2 regions of the Sulfobacillus thermosulfidooxidans genome follow, and region 2 is predicted to be linked to the other one. Evidence: predicted binding sites of a transcription regulator. Region 2 holds the regulator's gene; the other holds the start of a gene.

Region 1 (9,481 bases), 210 kb from region 2:
ATTCCCGTTTCAGATAGCCAGTTTTTTGATACGCTTGCGGCACTAGATCGAGCAGATGAACTGCCGTTGTTTAGTCAACTTCGTTGAAGACCGCATGGGATATGCGCGTGAGATACCTGTATCCCGGGATTCCATACGCATATCTTCCGTTTCCGTTCGAATAATTTTTGTGTCATTTCTCGAGGCGTTAGGTTATTAGTCCCGACCACTTTGCCAAAACGGTTTGAATCCAGCATCTCGAACTTGACATATCCGGCTGCTGGCAAGAATTTCACGCTGGTTAGAGGAGCATTAAGCGAAGCCGTATTATCCCAAACGTGTTCGAGCCAGAATGGCCACCCACCAGATTAAGTTTCACTCTGCGAAACAGTGTTTTGCTATACGGATATTCTCCAATCTTCAAAAAAATCCTGCTATTTTTAGGGTCGAACACCTTATTTTTTCCGCAAAGACCCTAATCGTTCGGATACTTGCTGCGCGGCCTTTACAATCTCTGGCCCTACTTCCATCGCTCGTTCCCGTGACAACCGGGCGGCTGGCGCTGATATGCCGATAGACGCCACAATATGGTTACGGCTGTCCACAATCGGGGCCGCAACACAGCGAGCCCCGACTTCCTGTTCCTCGTCATCGACCGCAAAGCCCAGTTGGCGGACCATGACCAATTCGTCCTCCAAGGCAGCCCAGTCAGTAATGGTATGAGCGGTATATGAGGTCAGCTGAGGATGTGCTCCCTTCATCCTTTGCACCAATTCCGGTCGATACGCCAACAGAGCTTTCCCCACTGCGGTACAATGAATCGGCGCACGACGACCGATGTTCAGTTGCATCCGCAAAAGATTGTAAGCATCTACGGTGGCGATATAGACCATATTCATCCCATCTTCCACCGCCAGGTTGACCGCTTCTCCCAGAAATTCTGCTAGCTGGTCCATCACCGGCTCAGCAGCCCGGTGTAGCGGCCAGGATCGAGTGGCGATTCCACCCATTTCCACCATCCGGATACCCACGCGATAACTGCCTTGTTCCCCATCCTGCTCTACGTAACCAAGTTCCATTAATGTATGCAACAAGCGGTAAACCGTGCTCTTATGCATACCCACCGCATCGGCCAATTGCCCGAGGGACATTTCGTTGTGTAGCACTAGCTTTTCCAATAGTCGAAATGCCCGTTCCACAGACTGCACCCGTACTTGCCCGTCTGATTCGGGAGGGAGTACCCCTAGTCCCACCGAACTCACCTCTAATTCCTTATGTCTCTATCTCGCTGATTTCATCCATCATACCGTAGCCGCCATCTTTAAAAAAGCAGCTTTGATACGGTCTTGATGGTTATGAGAGACTTAGGGGCACCTCTTAAGCATGAAACCAGGAAGTTCAGGTCGTTTCTGGTGATATAACCTCGTTACTAAGTTGTACTCACGGTATACATCAAGAAGACATCGAACTACGAGGCCACAGCCGTAGGCTATTCAGGTCCAACAAGCCAGACATCAGTCGAAGTAAGCTGCGGTGCTTCATTACGGGCTCGCCGCCACCGCGTCCCAATTAAGCCCACCAAAACCCAATTTCCACCGGGGCAGCCACACCTTCATCAACAGCAAGAGACGCATGAACGATACCAAAGGCCCGGTGACGGGTAAGGGAGGACCCGCCCATCGAGAAACCGGAAACAATAATAGAGGCGTTAATCCTAGGTGCTGAACCGAATTTAAGATTTGATGGAACACAAATTAATCCCCGGTTTAGAATATTCGGCGAATCTCTAAGCCTGTCTCCTACTCTTTGGGACAATTAACGAAAATTTTTATGCCGACCCCACAACATTCATGGGGATTGATGAAATCCATCTCCTGGGAATGATTAAGAGTAGTGCAAGTGCATAATCAGCGTACCATCCCTGAAACATATTGACTAATACCAAAACACAAAACAAACTATAAGTTTTCAGAAATATATCCGGTTACCACCATCTCGTGAGAAAAAACTCATTTCCACGATCCATAGCACATCGCTATTGGTGACCCTCACTGATGGCCAAATACCGAAAAGCAAAGGTCCAGGGCCGCCGACCTCCCTCGTTTGTGTTAAGATTCGAAAACTTTGACCTTCTCCCCTGTCTAGACGAAAGCTATCTTTACACGGCAAAAGCATCCCTCCGATGTCGCGGACGCTCCATTTAAGCTAGTTATGTCATCATGGGACGAATGATTATTCTTGGCGATCCCTTGAGATGAAAAATGGTGACACGTCACTATTTACACAGAACGAATTTGATAACGTTTTTAGCGTTTCGTCATGGACGTCATAGACACGTCTATCCCAGGCAAACCCTTAGGGCAATTGGGTTACGAGAATGTTCCTTCTGATAGGTTTTGTTCTGTTAGAACCTGTACGTATCATGAAGTTTTTATAATTACTTTTGTTTTTTGGTATTAGTCGACGGACTCCCTTGATGCTATCCTCAAATTGCAATCCTCGGGGAACCAGTATGACGCAACTATTGGTTAAAGGTGAAATTCAATGGCCAACAGATTATCTAAGTCTGGCAGGATGGAAATACCAAACTCAAGAGGCACATCTGCCGGCATTTATTCATCGCCTATCTCCTATCGATCACGGCAAAAACATCTTGACGATTTGAACTTGGTAAAGGAGGTTCTGGCCGTTGTCACGTTTATTTGATTCGATACCAGCATCTGCTCAGTCCACATTTGTCAAAGAAAAATTAGGAGCCTTATTGGAAGAGAGAACCTATAGTCGCGAGTTGCTTTGGACCTTGAAAGTCTACCTAGACAGCAATGGTCAGGCAGGAGAAGCAGCCAAACGTCTTTATGTTCATCGAAACACCCTAGCGTACCGGTTAGCCCGATTGCAAGAACTGCTGGGATGCGATCTCAAGAATTTGGACACCGTCACAGATTTACGATTGGCCCTAACCTTTTATTATAACGGAATCCAAGAGAACGGAGGAAAAGATGATGTCAAAATCGAGAAGACCACCCATATTTCTTAAATCATCCCCGAGAATCTGGGAAGAATGTACACAATGTTTCGGTTATGGTGAAGACATTTGTCAGGACTGTGAAGGCGAAGGATGTGTACACTGTGAGCACCGAGGCTACAGCGTCTGCCGAATTTGTCACGGCATGGGTGAAGTGCATATAGACGACATTACATGGATTGCCGTACAATCCTAGCAAAAATATCGCCATAACCAAAAAATCTCCTAAGTGGAGCATTATATATGCTTTAAGCCGCCAAATGGATAAGCCATGGCATTATCACCTTTGAAGAATTCTTTCACCTTTCGACCTCAATTTTTTCCGGTAGGTCTATCATCTTACCTAACTATTCCTCTAAATCGCCAGATGCTTTTAGCATGGGAATTATGGCTGATGATTTGATAGTCAAAGATGCGCACCGAGATCGCGGGGAATCAACTCAGCACAATACAGAGTCACCCTGGCATAAAACGTTGTGATGCATCGACATCACCCACCCAAGAACACATCTGCCGTTTAAATCCGCCACAACCTCAGAATCCCTGCAGTCAAAGAGTTGATGCGAGATTAGAAAAACCAACACAATATTTGTTCATCCCTCATATAGTCGATGTGACCTCTGGGATGTCATAAGCTGATAGCGACTCGCACATGATCCGATACTTCTGCCGCGTCCAGGGTACGATCATCCCCGAGGCTATGTCGCTGGTGAATTACCAACCAGGCTTTTTGTGCTTGATGTTCGCGGGCAGGCCGCAGTTGGGGCGTACGTGAGAAATGGCTGCATCTTCTCTTCCCCGATTTAACTAACGGGTAGGCAGCGCTCGATGTGAATTCTCGCCCAGTCTCATGCCTTAAGCACACGCTCTTCCGTCATTTGATGATCCCGTTTACCGGACGATTAGTCGGCGAAACGCGTCTAGAAGACTGATGAATAAATCCGCCATGGCCATCATGTTCTCCTTATGCAAACCATTGAAGGCGACTTCAAATGTTCTGTCTCCCAGTCAGCTAGCGAAAAGCCGTGGTCTCATGCGTCGCTTCGGTGATTTTTCAGTAGCATAGAGAGGCATGCATCAAAATTAGGAACATTCGCACCCCATGGTAAGTTTAGTAAAATTTTTGATATCATTTTTCATATGTGTATTTTCTCACTAATGATACATAGTAAAGCGAGGCCAAATTATGCTGATATCCTTACCGAGTTCTTCCTGTCAACAAATCCCGGATCAAGGTTCTGGACCAGATGCTCAGCAAAAGGAAGAATTTCTTTGCGCGCTCACCCAGCGTTTCGGTGAGCGTATCATCCGCGATGCCAGTCGCCTTTTAGCTTATAGTTATGATGCAACGTCGCAACGGCATAGGCCTGATGCAGCCTTTATTGCCGAGAACGAAGAAGAATTGCAATATGTGCTGCAAACGGCCAGCCATTATCACATGCCGGTTATTGCCCGGGGATCAGGAAGCAACATCAGTGGCGGCACGTTGCCCATCTCAGGAGGCATCGTCGTATCTTTAACGCATTTTAAAGAGATTAAATCTATTGACCTTCGAAGACGGCGAACGCACGTGGAACCTGGCGTTGTCAATGCCAGGTTACAAGAGGCATTAGAACCTTATGGCTTCTTCTTTCCTCCCGATCCCGCCAGTCACCGCATATCAACACTGGGAGGCAATGTTTCCGAGGGATCAGGAGGTCCCCACTGCGTCAAATATGGTACAACTAGCCACTATGTTACAGGAATTAAAGCTTTGCTTGCCGACGGAACACCCATCACTTGTCAAGAAAGTTTGTCGATTATAGATTGGCCTGGCTTGTTAACAGGCTCGGAGGGCATTTTGGCTATCATTACCGAAATAACGTTGCGAATATTGCCCAAAGCTCCTAACTCCGGAACACTACTTGCGGGATTTCGGTCTGTGATTGACGCCGTCTCGGCAGTGTCTGGGATTATTCAGGCACAAATGATTCCCTCTACCCTAGAGTTATTAGACAAAGCCACCTTAGATACCGTCAGACCGTTCATGGACGCAGGATATCCGGATTCAGATGCTGTGCTCCTTATTGAAGTCGATGGTTCGCCCTTATCCGTTCAAGCGCAAATTCAACGGCTCGTTGAAGTATTACAAAAATATCATGCCGATCCCGTGATCATTGCCGAAAACCCCGAACATGCTCATCAATTGATGGCAGCTAGACGATCGGCTTATGGAGCTGCCGCACGACTTGCATCCCATGTCTGGACGCAGGATGTGACCGTTCCCCGGCCCCTTTTAGCAGATATGATGAGTCATGTGCTGGCCATATCTCGCCGTTTCTCGCTGGTAATTAACACCGTGGCACATGCTGGCGATGGTAATTTGCATCCCTTGATTCCGTATCATCCGGATGATGCCGAGGAAGTGGCACGAATGAGGCAGGCCGATCACGCAATTTTGCAAAAAGCAGCGGAATTAGGCGGATCCATTACGGGAGAGCATGGCATTGGCATTGACAAACTGCATGAATTACCTCTTATGTATTCGGCCGACGAATTAGCCGCCATGTACGCCTTCAAAGTGGCCTTTGATCCCCATAATATCTTAAATCCCGGTAAGGCCGTTTATCCTGTTGAGGACATGTCTTATATTCCTGATATTGGCCCAGGGCCAGCAATCACGGGGCATGTTCAACCCCGCACAGTCGATGAACTGCGAGATACCATACGCGAAGCCTACATCCAAAAGGTTTGCCTTACCCTGGACAAGCATAGGGTGCATAAAGGCGCTTGCCGTGTAGATCTGAGTCATCTTCAAGATATCCTGGATTTTGATCCGGACAACATGACCATCACAGTGCAATCCGGGATGTCTTATGCAACCCTACAATCCCTTTTGGACAAATATCATCTGATGTTTCCGGTAATTCCTCTACAAAAAGACCAAACTCTTGGCAGTTTAGTTGCCGAAGGATTGCCCCATCTGGCGCATTTGGGCTATGGTCCCGTGAAAAACTGGATTCTTGGCCTATCTGTTGTCGACGGAACCGGTCGGCAGTTACAATTCGGCCGTAAGATTATGAAAAATGTCGCAGGATTGGATATGCCAAAACTATTTATTGGCTCCTTGGGCCAATTTGGTTTGATTACCACCGTGATCTTGCGTTTACTTCCCAAATTTTCCGAACAGGTTGTTTATATCATAGATCATCAGAACATGAGTCCAGAGCAATACGAAGCCTTGATTCGTGCTCTCCTAACAAGGGCTCCAGGACCCCAGGGTCTATGGACCATGGAACATCATCTTGCTATCTATGTGGATGGACATGATTTTCCCAGCCAACACCAATATATCGAACAGGTATGCGATCATATTCGTATTCCTTATGAGCGTCATGATGCCTCAGATGTTCTCGCCCAAACACACTCAACACTGCAAACACTCTTTGATCATGCCCGGCGCGACCATTCAGGATATGTATTTGGAGTGGGACCATTACCCCATTCTATTACCCCTGCATTTCACGCCCTCGATGACAGTTTATGGATTATGCCAAAAGAACCCGAAAATGCCCCCCAACGGCTGCAGCTTCACGGCTGCCGCGTGTTGAATCACAAAGGTTGGCAAGTTATCAACCTTCCTGATCCATCCTTGATTGAGATCACCCAGCGCCTTAAACAATATTTCGATCCCCACAACATATTTGGAAAGCCATAATATGCTAATTGTGTTATAGATAAACCGTTGAAATCCGATCCACCGCAACAAAATCTGTTGCAGATCGACTGTAGGGGACAAACGGAATCGCTATCCATTAAGCATTGCGGCAATCTTTCACGAACAGCCGTTTTCGCGTGAATTGACCATACCCGAGACTTCAGGGAACAGCGGATGCGACCGATCTGGCGGTCAAAGGTGCCATTCGCTTAACCCCTTTGGGCTATCGTCTACGAAGGAGAATGCACAGGTATAGAGTTCAAGCTATCGAGTAGGAAAAGAGGACGCGCTATGCTAATCATTGCAGACGATTTAAGTGGAGCATTAGATACCGGTGTCATTTTTTCGGGGTTGACTCCGACAAAGGTTGTTCTTAAATTACCTAAACATCTTTTCGACGGGCCCTCCGTCCTCGCCTGGACAACCGAATCGCGTCATCTCCCTGCTGATGAAGCCCGGCGCAATCTGCAACAGGTCCTCCCCTATCCCCTTAAGATCCGGCCTCTATACAAAAAAGTGGATGCAACGCTCCGTGGACCCGTCGGAGCTGAAATCGAAACCTTGTTGCATCTGACGGGGATGAAAACCGCCGTGCTCTGTCCATCATTTCCCACGGTCAACAAAATTGTAAAAGACGGACATCTTTATGTGGATGGGAAACCGTTGGAAACCACAGCACTGGGTACGGATCCGCGAAATCCGTTGCGCACCGGCGACATTCAGGCTCTCTTGCGAGAAACCACTACACTCAGGGCGGAATACGTTTCCTTAAACACATTACGCCATCACCCTGAACATGTGCATCAGAGCATCACTCGTCACTCGACTGGGCAAATTGTTGTGGTCGATGCAGAAACCGATGACGACTTAGCACAGATTGCGAAGATTTTATCGAAACATCCGAACGTTTTACCGTGTGGTTCGTTGGCTCTTGCCCTACAATTGCGCCCCTATCTTGTTCAATCTCAGACTTTAACCGTGCCAGTAACAGCCAAGGCCGATAAGGCGCTCATAATGAGTGCCAGCTTGCATCCTGCAACTCAACAACAAATTAACTATTTTCGGACCCGTTTCCCGGACCACTTTTGGGAGATAGACAGTACCTTACTTTCACACCATACGCCGGAACTGATTAACACCGTAACACTTAGGCTTATCGATTGGTTTTCGACCTCACATTTTGCCCTGCTCTCCGTCAGTCCGGAGCCCCGCATTGATCCCAATGCCGTAACCGCATTTCTTGGACAGCTTGCTCAGCGACTTATCAATGACATGAAGGGGGTGTTTGCGCTGGCCGCAACGGGAGGAGATATGACATCTGCATTGTGCCGTGCTTTAGGAATAACCGAATTGGAGCCCGTGATGCAATGGGAACCCGGCATTGTGCAAAGCCGAATGCTTTTTCGTAAGAGCCCATGGACATTGGTGTCCAAATCCGGCAGTTATGGTTCTGCCCCATTTTTTATCGACTTTGTTCGGCGCTTGCTATAGCATACTGATAAGAAAACACAGCGCAAGATGTCACAACACGCAATTATTCATCGTAAGTATCGTCATCGATAAAGGAGAGCAGCATGTCAGCATATCTATTGCAAACAGCCATGATTACCCCATTAACAAGCGATGGCCATCTCGATACTCTGGCCCTCAAACGATTAATTCAGCGCATTTTGGCAGCTCAACACATTGGTCTATCCATTTTAGGTTCGACCGGAGAAGGCGCAAGTCTTTCCCTGTCCTTAAGACGGCAAGTGCGGGAAGCCGTTTTGGAACGTGTAAACGGCCAACAACCGGTATATTCCGGTATAGTGGGAACCGTTCAAGAGGATATCGTCAAGGACTTGGATGCATGCCGCGACCTGCCATTAGCAGGGCTTTTGATTCCCCCGCCCTCTTATTATCCGATGACTGCGAGAGATCTCGAGGTCTTTTATTTGTCTTTAGCTGATCGGTCTCCCTTTCCCATCATGCTCTATAATATTCCCCCCTACACGAAAATCAGCATTCCGGTAGAGGTCGTTGCCAAATTATCCACCCATCCTCATATTATGGGTATTAAGGACAGTAGTCGTGATTTCGACTACTTCCTGAGGGTTTTGCACCGTACTCGCGATATACCCGACTTTAAAGTATTAATCGGGACGGAAACACTCGTCCTTCCCGCCTTAGCCGTGGGAGGACATGGCGCCGTAGTCGGGTCAGGCAATATTGTGCCCCAATGGATCGTGGAACTCGCGGAGCATGTGGCCCATAACCGCTGGCCAGAGGCACGCCAGTTAGAATACCAACTCATCGATTTAGCAACGGCCCTGCGCCAAACCGATGGGGTCCGAGGTTTTAAATTTGCCACTGCCGCCATTGATCACCATCTGGGTTATTTAATGGCGCCTTATCAACCGCTACCCCAAGATGCTCCCGCTGCTCTGGCCATTCGCGATGTTCTTAAGCGGTATCACCTGATTTCGGAGTGATCACGGAACGCGCAGAATCTAGATCATGAGCATGGAGAGCAAGCCCACGAGCATCTCGTGGGCTTGCTTATGCACTCGTAAATGCTTTGGTGAATGTTTCAGGCGAGATTTATTCTTCGAATGTCCACCATTGGCGAGCGAGATTCTCAATGAGTTCGGGATACTGCCAACCGAAAACTTGGGCCGCATAAGCCACCAGACTTTGGGCTTGTTCCCGGCCCGGACGATTTCCCCCTGCCAAATCGGGGACAAAATTCGCGTCAAAAATCCGAAACTGCCCTGTTGCATCTTGACGAAAATCCACCGTAA
Region 2 (9,481 bases):
CGCACTCACGGCTAAATAGGCCATCGAGTTAGCGGGACTCCAAATGGTGCCGTTGCTTACCGATTCAAACTGCCCGGGTTCCTCAATAACTTGGGGAATGGTTTTCGGAAAGCCAGGGGTTTTCAGACGATTGAGGACGACAGCGGCCACAGCAACTTGTCCAATGAATGGCTGATTCCCGGCTTCTGCATGCACTAAATGGGCAAGTAAGCGAAAATCCTCCCGTGAATAGGGAAGAGACGAGCTTGTGGGCGAGGCAAGCGGCGCGGCAGGGGCTTGGTAGCTAGCGAGTGCTTGTCCCGTGTAGGGAATGACTAATGTTTGGCCCGGTTGCAGTTTGTCGCTCAATAACCGATTTTCGTGCCATAAGGCGACCAACGAGACTTTAAATTGACGAGCAATGGTATTTAATGTGTCATGGGGTTTAACGACATAGGTTTGAGGAATGAGCAGGGTTTGGCCGGCGTAGATGGTCGTTGAGGTCAAATGATTGAGTTGTTCCAATTCTTGAATCGATACATGAAATTTGTTTGAAATGGCCCATAGCGAATCCCCCCATTGAATATGATACACCCGTGGTGGCCGGGTCGTGGGTTTAGGCATCGGTTTAATAACGGGAAGGGGACGATTTTTAGGAATCGGTGCTGGTTCCACATGTGTTGGTTTGGGTGAATCCGTGGGATTTGACCGGCTGACATTGGGGGTGAGTGTGCCGTGCATTACGGTGGTTAAACTCAGGGCAAAAACCCCGGCAATGATACGAAGCGGCCAACGACTCGCATTTCTAACCCACGTGCGCATAGGCGGCGCTTGAATCATTCACATCCCTCCGTCATTAGTAAATTTAGTTCATGATATGATCCAAAAGTGGAAAACATGTCCAAATCCTTTACAGTCTCAAGGTCATGACATAGGCAATGGTGGTGAACATGGTGGCACTTAAATAAATTGTGGCCATGCCATAGGGCCAAAGCATGCCCATGCCTAACGCACCAAGAGACAATCCAAAGTACATGGCCGCATTATTCCAGGACAAGGCTAACCCTTTTGCACCTTTGGCACTAACCAATGCTTTAAGGACAGGAGTATATGAGGTCACCAGTGAAAACAGCAATAATCCAAGCCAGAGGAACGCTCCCCTCCAAGGGTATCTCAATCCTAGTAAAATCAATGTTTCTGCAAGGAGGGCCCAGCGGATGACCCGTAAATGGCCAACGCGATCACTCAGATATCCAGCTCCTAAAGTGCCTAACAACCCAAATAAACCAAAAGCGATCATGAAGGCTGTCAAACGAAGGGGACTAAAATGATAGGATTGCGTGAGATCTAATGGTAGATAGGTGTAAACGGCTCCAAAACCTGCATATGCGAATGCAGTGACCAGATAATTCACAGCGAGACGGCTGTCAGGACAAATGCTTTGGTTTTGGTGACTGGTATCCTGTTTTGACACGGTCCAAAATTTCCACGTGACACCCCATGATAAAAGGCTTAAGACAAAGATCAGCCAAAACGCGGTAGACCATGTCCAAGCGTCGGCGATGACTAGCCCCAAGGGAATTCCTAAAAAGGTCGCGGAAGAAAAACCCGCGGAAGCAATAGACATTGTTCGTCCCCGGTGATGAATTGAGGTAGTATCAGCAATATAGGCATAAAGACTGGGCGTAAAACCTGCGGCACCCACCGCAGCGATGGCCCGACTCCAGAGCAGATAGCGAAAGGGGGGCTCGAGAGCTGTCAGGAAATCACCTGCCAGAAAGAGTCCTAATCCCAACAAAGCCAGGCGCCGCCGTGTGTAATGGTCGGCAAATACGCCCCAGAGGGGAGAGGAGATGGCATAGGTTAGAGCAAATACGGTGACGAGGAAACTCACCATATTAGGAGGTTGGTGATATTGTCGGGAAATGGCTGGCAATAGTGGCGAGACAATGTATAAATCCAACCCGATGACAAAGGTTTGGCCAAAAAACCACAAAGGATGAAGTTGCCGTGGAAACGGAATAATCGCCCCGATCGCCCCCTTAACTCGTCTCCTTAAAACGCCATTAGGATGACAAAATGACAGGAAAGATATGTATTGAGGCAGGAAAGGAGTCAATAGTCCGCGAATAAATTCTTTAATGAGATAGCTAGAAGTCATAAATTGCCCGGGGGTTGTATGACGATAAAACACGATGATGACCAGCATGGATTTGTGATTTATGATCCCTTTCGATTTTTAGAAGACGATACAGAGGACACTAGGCACTTTGAGGCGGAACAGCATCAAAAGACCATCAGTGCTTTGCATGCCGATGCGTTTTGGGAGCCCATATATCACCGACTTGATACCCTCATGACGCATGAGGAGACCCATGTACCTCAAGTCCGTCAAGGCGTCATGGCTTTTGTACACCGTAAGCCCGGAGCGAACCAAGCGACCTTAGAGTGTCTTTCCCCAGGTCACTCCCATTCCCAAACCATCTATGACCCCAATCAAGCCGAGCATCCGCAAGCGATTGACTGGTTTACCTTGTCCGAAGATGGAAAGTTTGTTCTCTTTGGTGTTTCCAATCAAGGAGACGAATGGAGTACATTATATATTTATGATTGGACGCATAATCTGCTCTTAGATGACAACATTCCCGGTACACGCTGGGCTTCTGTATTTATGACCATGAATCACGCAGTATTTTATTATACGCGCTATCCTGTCGATGAAAGCGGTCGTCCACAGTACTATGGTCAGCGGGTTTATTGTCATCGGTTGGGCACGGATTACGCTGATGACATAGAAGTGTTTTCTGACCCCGATCCCACGACAACATTTCGCCTGAGCGGTGCTGAAGATGGTAGCCAACTTGTCATTGAAACCCACCGGGGATGGACCGCTAACCGGCTGTCATTACTTACATGGAAGATGGACGATCTAGAAACAACGACCATCATGCCTGTTGACATTTTTAGTGGGACTAGGGAGCGACTTCAGCCATTTTGGCGTGGCGGGGAATTATTTGGCCTTTATCATCATCCTAGTGAGCCGTCTCAAATATGGAAATGGAATCGTTCTGAAAACCGGTGGGCCACATTATGGGTTTCCTCGCCCGCTGAGCCCCTTCAATCTGTTGTGCCGCTTGATAGCGGCCTTGTGCTTCTGTATTTTAAGCAGGCCCGGTGCCATTTGGCATTTATTGACAACGATGGCGAAATGACGCCTATCGATTTGCCTCATCACGGTGTGGGAACAGTTATAGGACTGCAATCAGACCCGGAACATGACCGCTTTTTTATCGAATGGACTTCTTTTGATCAGCCGCCCCAAGTTTATACATGGGCTGTCTGGGCTCCCCAATTAAAGTATTGGGGAGCCCAGACCAAAGGTATCGAGGGAATTCGCATCTGGCAGGAATTTGTAAAATCAAAGGATGGTACCTTAATTCCCATTTTCTTGGCCGAGAAAGATGGTGTCCCAACCGGGGTCCGTTCAGCCATTGTGGGAGGATATGGAGGATTTAATATTGCTTATCAACCTGCTTATTCTCCGGGAATCCATCTGTGGCTCGAATCGGGCGGATTATATGTCGTTGCCGGATTACGCGGTGGCAGCGAATTTGGTGAGGCATGGCACCAAGCGGGTATGCGGGAACGAAAACAAAATGTATTTGACGATATGGTTAGTGTTTTGCGTCATTTAGTAACCCAAGGATATAGCCGGCCCGATATGATGGGGATTACTGGACGTAGCAATGGGGGCTTGTTGACTGGCACCATAGTCACGCAGCACCCGGAATTAATCCGTTCTGCCATCATTGGCGTGCCCTTATTAGATATGCTTCGCTACGACCGGTTTTTGGTGGCAGCGTTATGGAAACGTGAATATGGAGATCCTAATAATCCGACCGATTGGCAGTGGTTGCAACGCTATTCCCCCTATCATCATGTGGTTCCTCATACAAAATATCCCGCAATTTTAATTTTTACCTCAGCGCATGACAATCGAGTGCATCCGTTGCACGCCAGAAAAATGACCGCGCGTCTACAGCAGGCCACTGGGTCATCTTATCCGGTTTTTCTTCGAATTGAACCGCAAGCCGGTCATGGCGTAGGAAAAACTCGCAAGCAACAACTAGAAGAAGAAACCGATATCTGGACTTTCCAGTTTCGCCAATTAGGACTTTCTCCGAAGACTTAATTAACGCGGCCTTTGCCTTAATGGCGTCGATCGCAGCAGGTCATTGGCTTGCCTCAAATATCTTTTTGCATTGGGGGGAAGGAGCTGCGGCTTCAAGGCCCTTCATTTCGGGTCTTTTCCTGGACAGGCAGCATTTTCTTTTCCCAAGCGTATAGATTAGTGATGTCCGTTGGCGGAGGGGAAATCATGCTGGATGCGATGAATGATCCTGAATATCCTAAAAACCCTTTGACTTCGCGGGAAGTCATAGCGTGGTTCGAGTCCGGACATTTGACGTCGGACAAGGCAGTACGGTATTTAGCGCAACTGGATACGCGCGGTGGTCCCAATACGAATCCGTTTCAGCGAACAGCGACCCATTTTAATGGGGAAAGCCGCCATAAACGCGTAGAGAGCGTTTTACGCGAATTAGATGACCTCGTAGGACTCAAAGAAGTCAAGCAAATGGTGCATGAAATCCGTGCCTATGTCGAGGTCCAACAACGTCGGCAACAATTAGGGCTCGTAAGTGCATCGCAGACACTGCATATGATTTTTTCGGGTGCACCGGGCACTGGTAAGACAACAGTCGCGCGAATCATTGGCCGTCTCTTTCAGGCCCTTGATGTCCTGCCTAAAGGCCATATGCTCGAAGTAGAGCGAGCAGACTTGGTTGGAGAATACATTGGGCATACGGCACAGAAAACCCGGGAAGTTATTAAACGGGCCTTAGGAGGGGTGATGTTTGTTGATGAAGCCTATTCGCTGGCGCGGGGCGGTGAAAAAGATTTTGGGAAGGAAGCGATCGATACCCTGGTGAAGGCGATGGAAGATCATCGCGATGAATTTTTGTTGATTCTGGCGGGATACCCCGATGAGATGGCATGGTTTCTATCGACAAACCCCGGCTTATTATCGCGGTTTCCCATTCATATGCATTTTCCCGACTATGCCGCCGCAGAACTGATGGCGATAGCCCGCTCTATGTTGTTAGAGCGCCAGTATCATTTGACCACCGAAGCGGATCGTCAATTGGCAGAATTTCTGACACGCAGCCATGGACACTGGCATACCAATGCCGGCAATGCGCGTCTGGTTCGCAACATCATAGAACGGGCCATTCGACGGCAGGCCGTGCGATTAGTTAGCCATATCGATTCGACGAGTCGTGACGATCTCATGACCCTGACTTGGGCTGACGTGGAAGGAGGGTGGTAATGGAGGCCCTAGTCATCGGAAAGCCTAATGTCGGTAAATCCTTATTTGTTATCAACTTTGCGGCATACTTAGGCGTTAAGGAGATTCGTCTGCAATCGACAGAACGCAAAGGCGTTCCCACCAAGAAAATATTATTGTCTTTAGATGAAGCGCGGCATAAACTCGTGTCGCAAAAGCCTCACAAGACGCTGACGATTCAAAGTCTGAGCGTTGAGATTATTACGGGTCGACAAAAGAAAGCCCTGTGGATTGTCGATAGTGTTGGTATTACAGAGGGCATCCATCATCAAGCGGAGATTCGCCAAGCCATGGCTAATACGTTAATCCGTATGGGGGAGACCAATTTGATTTTGCATATGATTGATCTAAGCAGTGTGGGATCAAAACGCATCGAATCCTTAGGACCGCTTGATGACGAGATGGCCAAGTATGCCCAACGTTTAGTGCCGTATCTCATTCTTGGTAATAAAATTGATAAACCTGGGGCGGTCGATAATTTGCACGCCGTGCGCGAACACTTTAAGGGTATTCCCGTCATTGGCGTATCAGCTCTAACGCGCCGGGGTTTTAAAGAGGTCAAAGCGTTTACCTTACGTCATCTGGATGCGTAATACGCTCGGACGGTCTACGCCATTTTCGCCATGGATCAAAATAGTGTATGATACCGACGATGAATCTGGCGTAGGAGGCCTAATAATTTGCGAAATTCTGATATTTTAAAGCAGGCCCGCCAGACATGGCTCCACGTTGAAGCCATTGTCGCGGCGAATGTCACGCGGGTGGCTAAGGCTTTTAGTGAAAGTGGCCTGTCCACTTCGGATTTAGGGGGGAGTACCGGCTATGGCTATGGCGACCGCGGACGAGAACGGTTAGATCATATTGTCGCCACAATTATGCATGCGGAAGCGGCCATGGTCCGTCCTCAATGGGCATCCGGGACTCACGCGTTAGCCACCGCCTTGCGTGCTCTCTTAAGCCCGGGAGATCATTTATGGTTGGCCAATGGTCCCATTTATGACACGCTTCAACCTCTGATTTTTGGCAATTCACGAACCAGTTTGCCCAGTCGAGGAATAGACGTTAGGGTATTGCCCACGGACAAGACAGGAATGCCCATTTGGCCCCAGCAAGCCATCTTTCCGCGTGTGGTCTATATTCAACGTTCGCGGGGGTATCAGTCGCGGCCCTCGTTTCAAGCTGCCGAAATTCGTCAGATCGCGGAAAAAGCGCACTCGTTTGGCGCGTGGTTGGTGGTCGATAATTGTTATGGAGAATTCACCTTAGAGGAAGAACCGACAGATTGGGGAGCCGATTTGATTGTGGGCAGTTTATTAAAAAATCCGGGCGGTGGAGTTGCGCCAACCGGGGCTTATGTGGCAGGTAAAAAAGCCCTCGTTGAGGCCGTGGGAGATATGTTACTGGCTCCGGGAATTGGTCATGAGGTCGGACCTACAGGATCTATATTACGTCTGATTGCCCAGGGATGGTTTTTGGCACCCATGATAGTGGGCGAAGCCCTCATGGGCGGAATCTATGCATCCCATGCATTTGCGGCTGCAGGTTTTGCCGTTGATCCTTTGCCTGAGCAATTTCCCCGAAGTGACATTGTAACAGCCGTTCAATTAGGTGATGCAAAGAAAATTGAAATCTTGTGCCGAGCGGTGCAGCGTGTCTCGCCCATCGACGGCTATGTGATTCCTGAAGCCTGGTCGATGCCGGGCTATGCTGATCCTGTCATTATGGCTGCCGGCGGCTTTGTTGCGGGTGGATCGTTGGAATTATCCTGTGATGCCCCGATCAGGCCGCCTTATATCGCGTATTTACAGGGAGGCTTGTCCAAATGGCATACCGTAATGGCGGTTGACGCGGGAATCTCTGCGTTAAAGACTGCGAACAAGACCCACGACCTTACCTAAAATTTGAACGTCTGAGGAAATAATAGGCTGATAACGTTCATTAGCCGGCATAAGACGGATGCCTTGGGGCTCTTTGTAGAAATATTTGACGGTGGCTTCATCGCCTAGCAAAGCAATGACAATGTCTCCGTCATGGGCAGCGGATGTGCTTTGTACCGCAACCAGGTCACCGTCAAAAATTCCGGCACCAATCATGGAATCGCCCACAACCCGCAGAAGAAAATCCGGATGGACACGAAAGAGTGAAGCCGGTAAATTCAAATGTTCTTCGATCACTTCAGTCGCTAAAATGGGAACCCCGGCGGTGATATTTCCAACCAAGGGAAGGGAAATTGATTGGGCGTTATAACTATTGCCCATAGTCCAGGCTCGCCGCTTAGCGGGGGGATGCGATATATACCCTTCTTGTTCTAAGGCCTTTAAATGTCTGGCAACACTGGCAGTTGAGCTTAGTCCGACCGCTTTGCCTATCTCGCGTACGGAGGGAGGATAGCCATTTTTCGCAAGAAAGTCTTGAATATAATTCAATATTTTTTGTTGGCGTTCTCCAATCACATTTTATCATCCTCCTCATGATATCAGGAATATTGTACCATACTAGACAGACAGAGGAGGCGGAGAGACTGAAGAAAGCGATTGGAGCCGTTGTATTATGGTTGGTCATGGGCATTTTATCTGATCTATTGGCGCATTCCTTAAACCCCAGCATGATCATCATTGCTGCATTAGGCGTGAGCATCTCTGCTGGGGCTCTCAGCTTTGTCGTCAGACGTCCAGAGGTGGCAGCAATAATGATTGGGATGGCCATGTGGAGCATTTGGCTATCACCGTTGAAAATGGTGGACCGCTTGCTCCTTCCCCTCACTGAACTTCTTCTCGGTGTAATAATCGCGTGGTGGAGTCAACGGGCTGAGATTGGGCGTTTACGACCTCGGGATGGATTCTTAGGTTTTATAATTCTTATTTTGGTCTCAATGGCTTTATCGGTTTCATTACTCGTGAGCCATCCCACTACATTATCGACGAATTTGTCCTTACTTCTTGCCGCCTACTTGCTGACGCCGCCGACGGAGGTATTAATCGTATTGATGATTCTTACACGCCATCATTTGACCCGTTCTTTTTTGCGCTGTCACTACCAATGGAACGCTAAAACTCTTCCGTTGGTGGGGTGGGGAATTACTATCGGCATCATGATGTCGGTTATTACAGCACTAGTGGTAGAATGGGAAATAAAGGCGGCACATATCAGGATTCGGTCTAATAATCCGTTTGTTTTTGCTAAAGGATTAAATGGACACTTAGGACTGATTGCCTTTTTGATGATTGTGGCGATTGTCATCATGGCGCCCGTTGCCGAAGAAATTTTGTTCCGCGGTATTTTATTTGGGACCTTGCAACCTGCCTGGGGATTAGGTTGGGCCACAGTTGTGGCCGGTTTTCTTTTTGGCGTCGCGCATATGAACCTAACCTTGTTAATTCCATTAGCTCTCGCAGGGATGATTTTAAACTTGGTGTATTGGAAAACCGGGTCTTTGATTCCATCAACCATTGCTCACGCGACTTTAAACTTATTGTCGGTTGTCATCGCTCTTTTGGCACTTCATTAGCGTTCTGTTGTTCACTACGATTGTTTGCAAGAACCTTTTAGGGGAGATGTTGATGAAGGTTAGCAACCAAGAATTTTATTCGGGATTGCCTAAAGATAAAGAGTTACGCCGTATAGCCGAAATGACATTAGAAGTCTATCTGCAATACTTTCCGTTCGTCGCCACAGAATTGGGATTACATGATTGGGATGAGGCATTGCCTCCTGTCAGCGAAGCATCCCTCCAAGCATTCGAGGGGACACTCAATCAAGCGCGCAGAGCACTGAACTTGATTGATCCAGACACCCTGAATCTGGAAGATTGGGCGGACTATATGACTTTAAAATTTAATGTTGAGTCTTTATGGCTCGATGTGACCCGCGATCATCCAGAACGAAAAGATCCTAATCTTTTTAACGCGGTGATTAGTGAAAGTTTGTTAAGTCTCGCACGAGGTCAATTTGGTACCGCTGACACGCGAGGTTATGCCTTGTGGCAACGCTTGCGTCAAGTGCCCGGTTTTCTTGTGGCCGGTCTCAAACAGTTGGATAATCCACCAGAATTGTATGTGGATATGGCTATCGAACAGTTTTCCCAGACCCTTCCCT

What was found. Region 2 encodes LexA, which represses DNA repair genes until DNA is damaged. Its sites were predicted from a motif close to CNAACANNTGTTNG; they were not measured.
Region 1: AOA63_RS06735 (four-carbon acid sugar kinase family protein) is a predicted target of LexA. The motif match lies at 6,822-6,835, and genes of this name have one in related genera.

The regions. Positions count from the first base shown of each region.
Region 1 covers NZ_LGRO01000001.1:1,331,375-1,340,855, forward strand. The annotation lists gene AOA63_RS06710 (IclR family transcriptional regulator) at 435-1,241, opposite strand; gene AOA63_RS06715 (hypothetical protein) at 1,521-1,730, opposite strand; gene AOA63_RS19730 (hypothetical protein) at 2,492-2,644, shown strand; gene AOA63_RS06720 (PucR family transcriptional regulator) at 2,669-3,016, shown strand; gene AOA63_RS06730 (FAD-binding oxidoreductase) at 4,191-6,701, shown strand; partial or broken gene AOA63_RS20560 (hypothetical protein) at 6,723-6,782, opposite strand; gene AOA63_RS06735 (four-carbon acid sugar kinase family protein) at 6,993-8,192, shown strand; gene AOA63_RS06740 (dihydrodipicolinate synthase family protein) at 8,276-9,172, shown strand; gene AOA63_RS06745 (hypothetical protein) at 9,282-9,481, opposite strand, start outside.
Region 2 covers NZ_LGRO01000001.1:1,122,148-1,131,628, forward strand. The annotation lists gene AOA63_RS05775 (LysM peptidoglycan-binding domain-containing protein) at 1-819, opposite strand, end outside; gene AOA63_RS05780 (MFS transporter) at 890-2,188, opposite strand; gene AOA63_RS05785 (prolyl oligopeptidase family serine peptidase) at 2,159-4,171, shown strand; gene AOA63_RS05790 (AAA family ATPase) at 4,334-5,368, shown strand; gene AOA63_RS05795 (GTPase domain-containing protein) at 5,368-5,979, shown strand; gene AOA63_RS05800 (methionine gamma-lyase family protein) at 6,067-7,284, shown strand; gene lexA (transcriptional repressor LexA) at 7,249-7,839, opposite strand; gene AOA63_RS05810 (CPBP family intramembrane glutamic endopeptidase) at 7,857-8,894, shown strand; gene AOA63_RS05815 (DUF885 domain-containing protein) at 8,947-9,481, shown strand, end outside.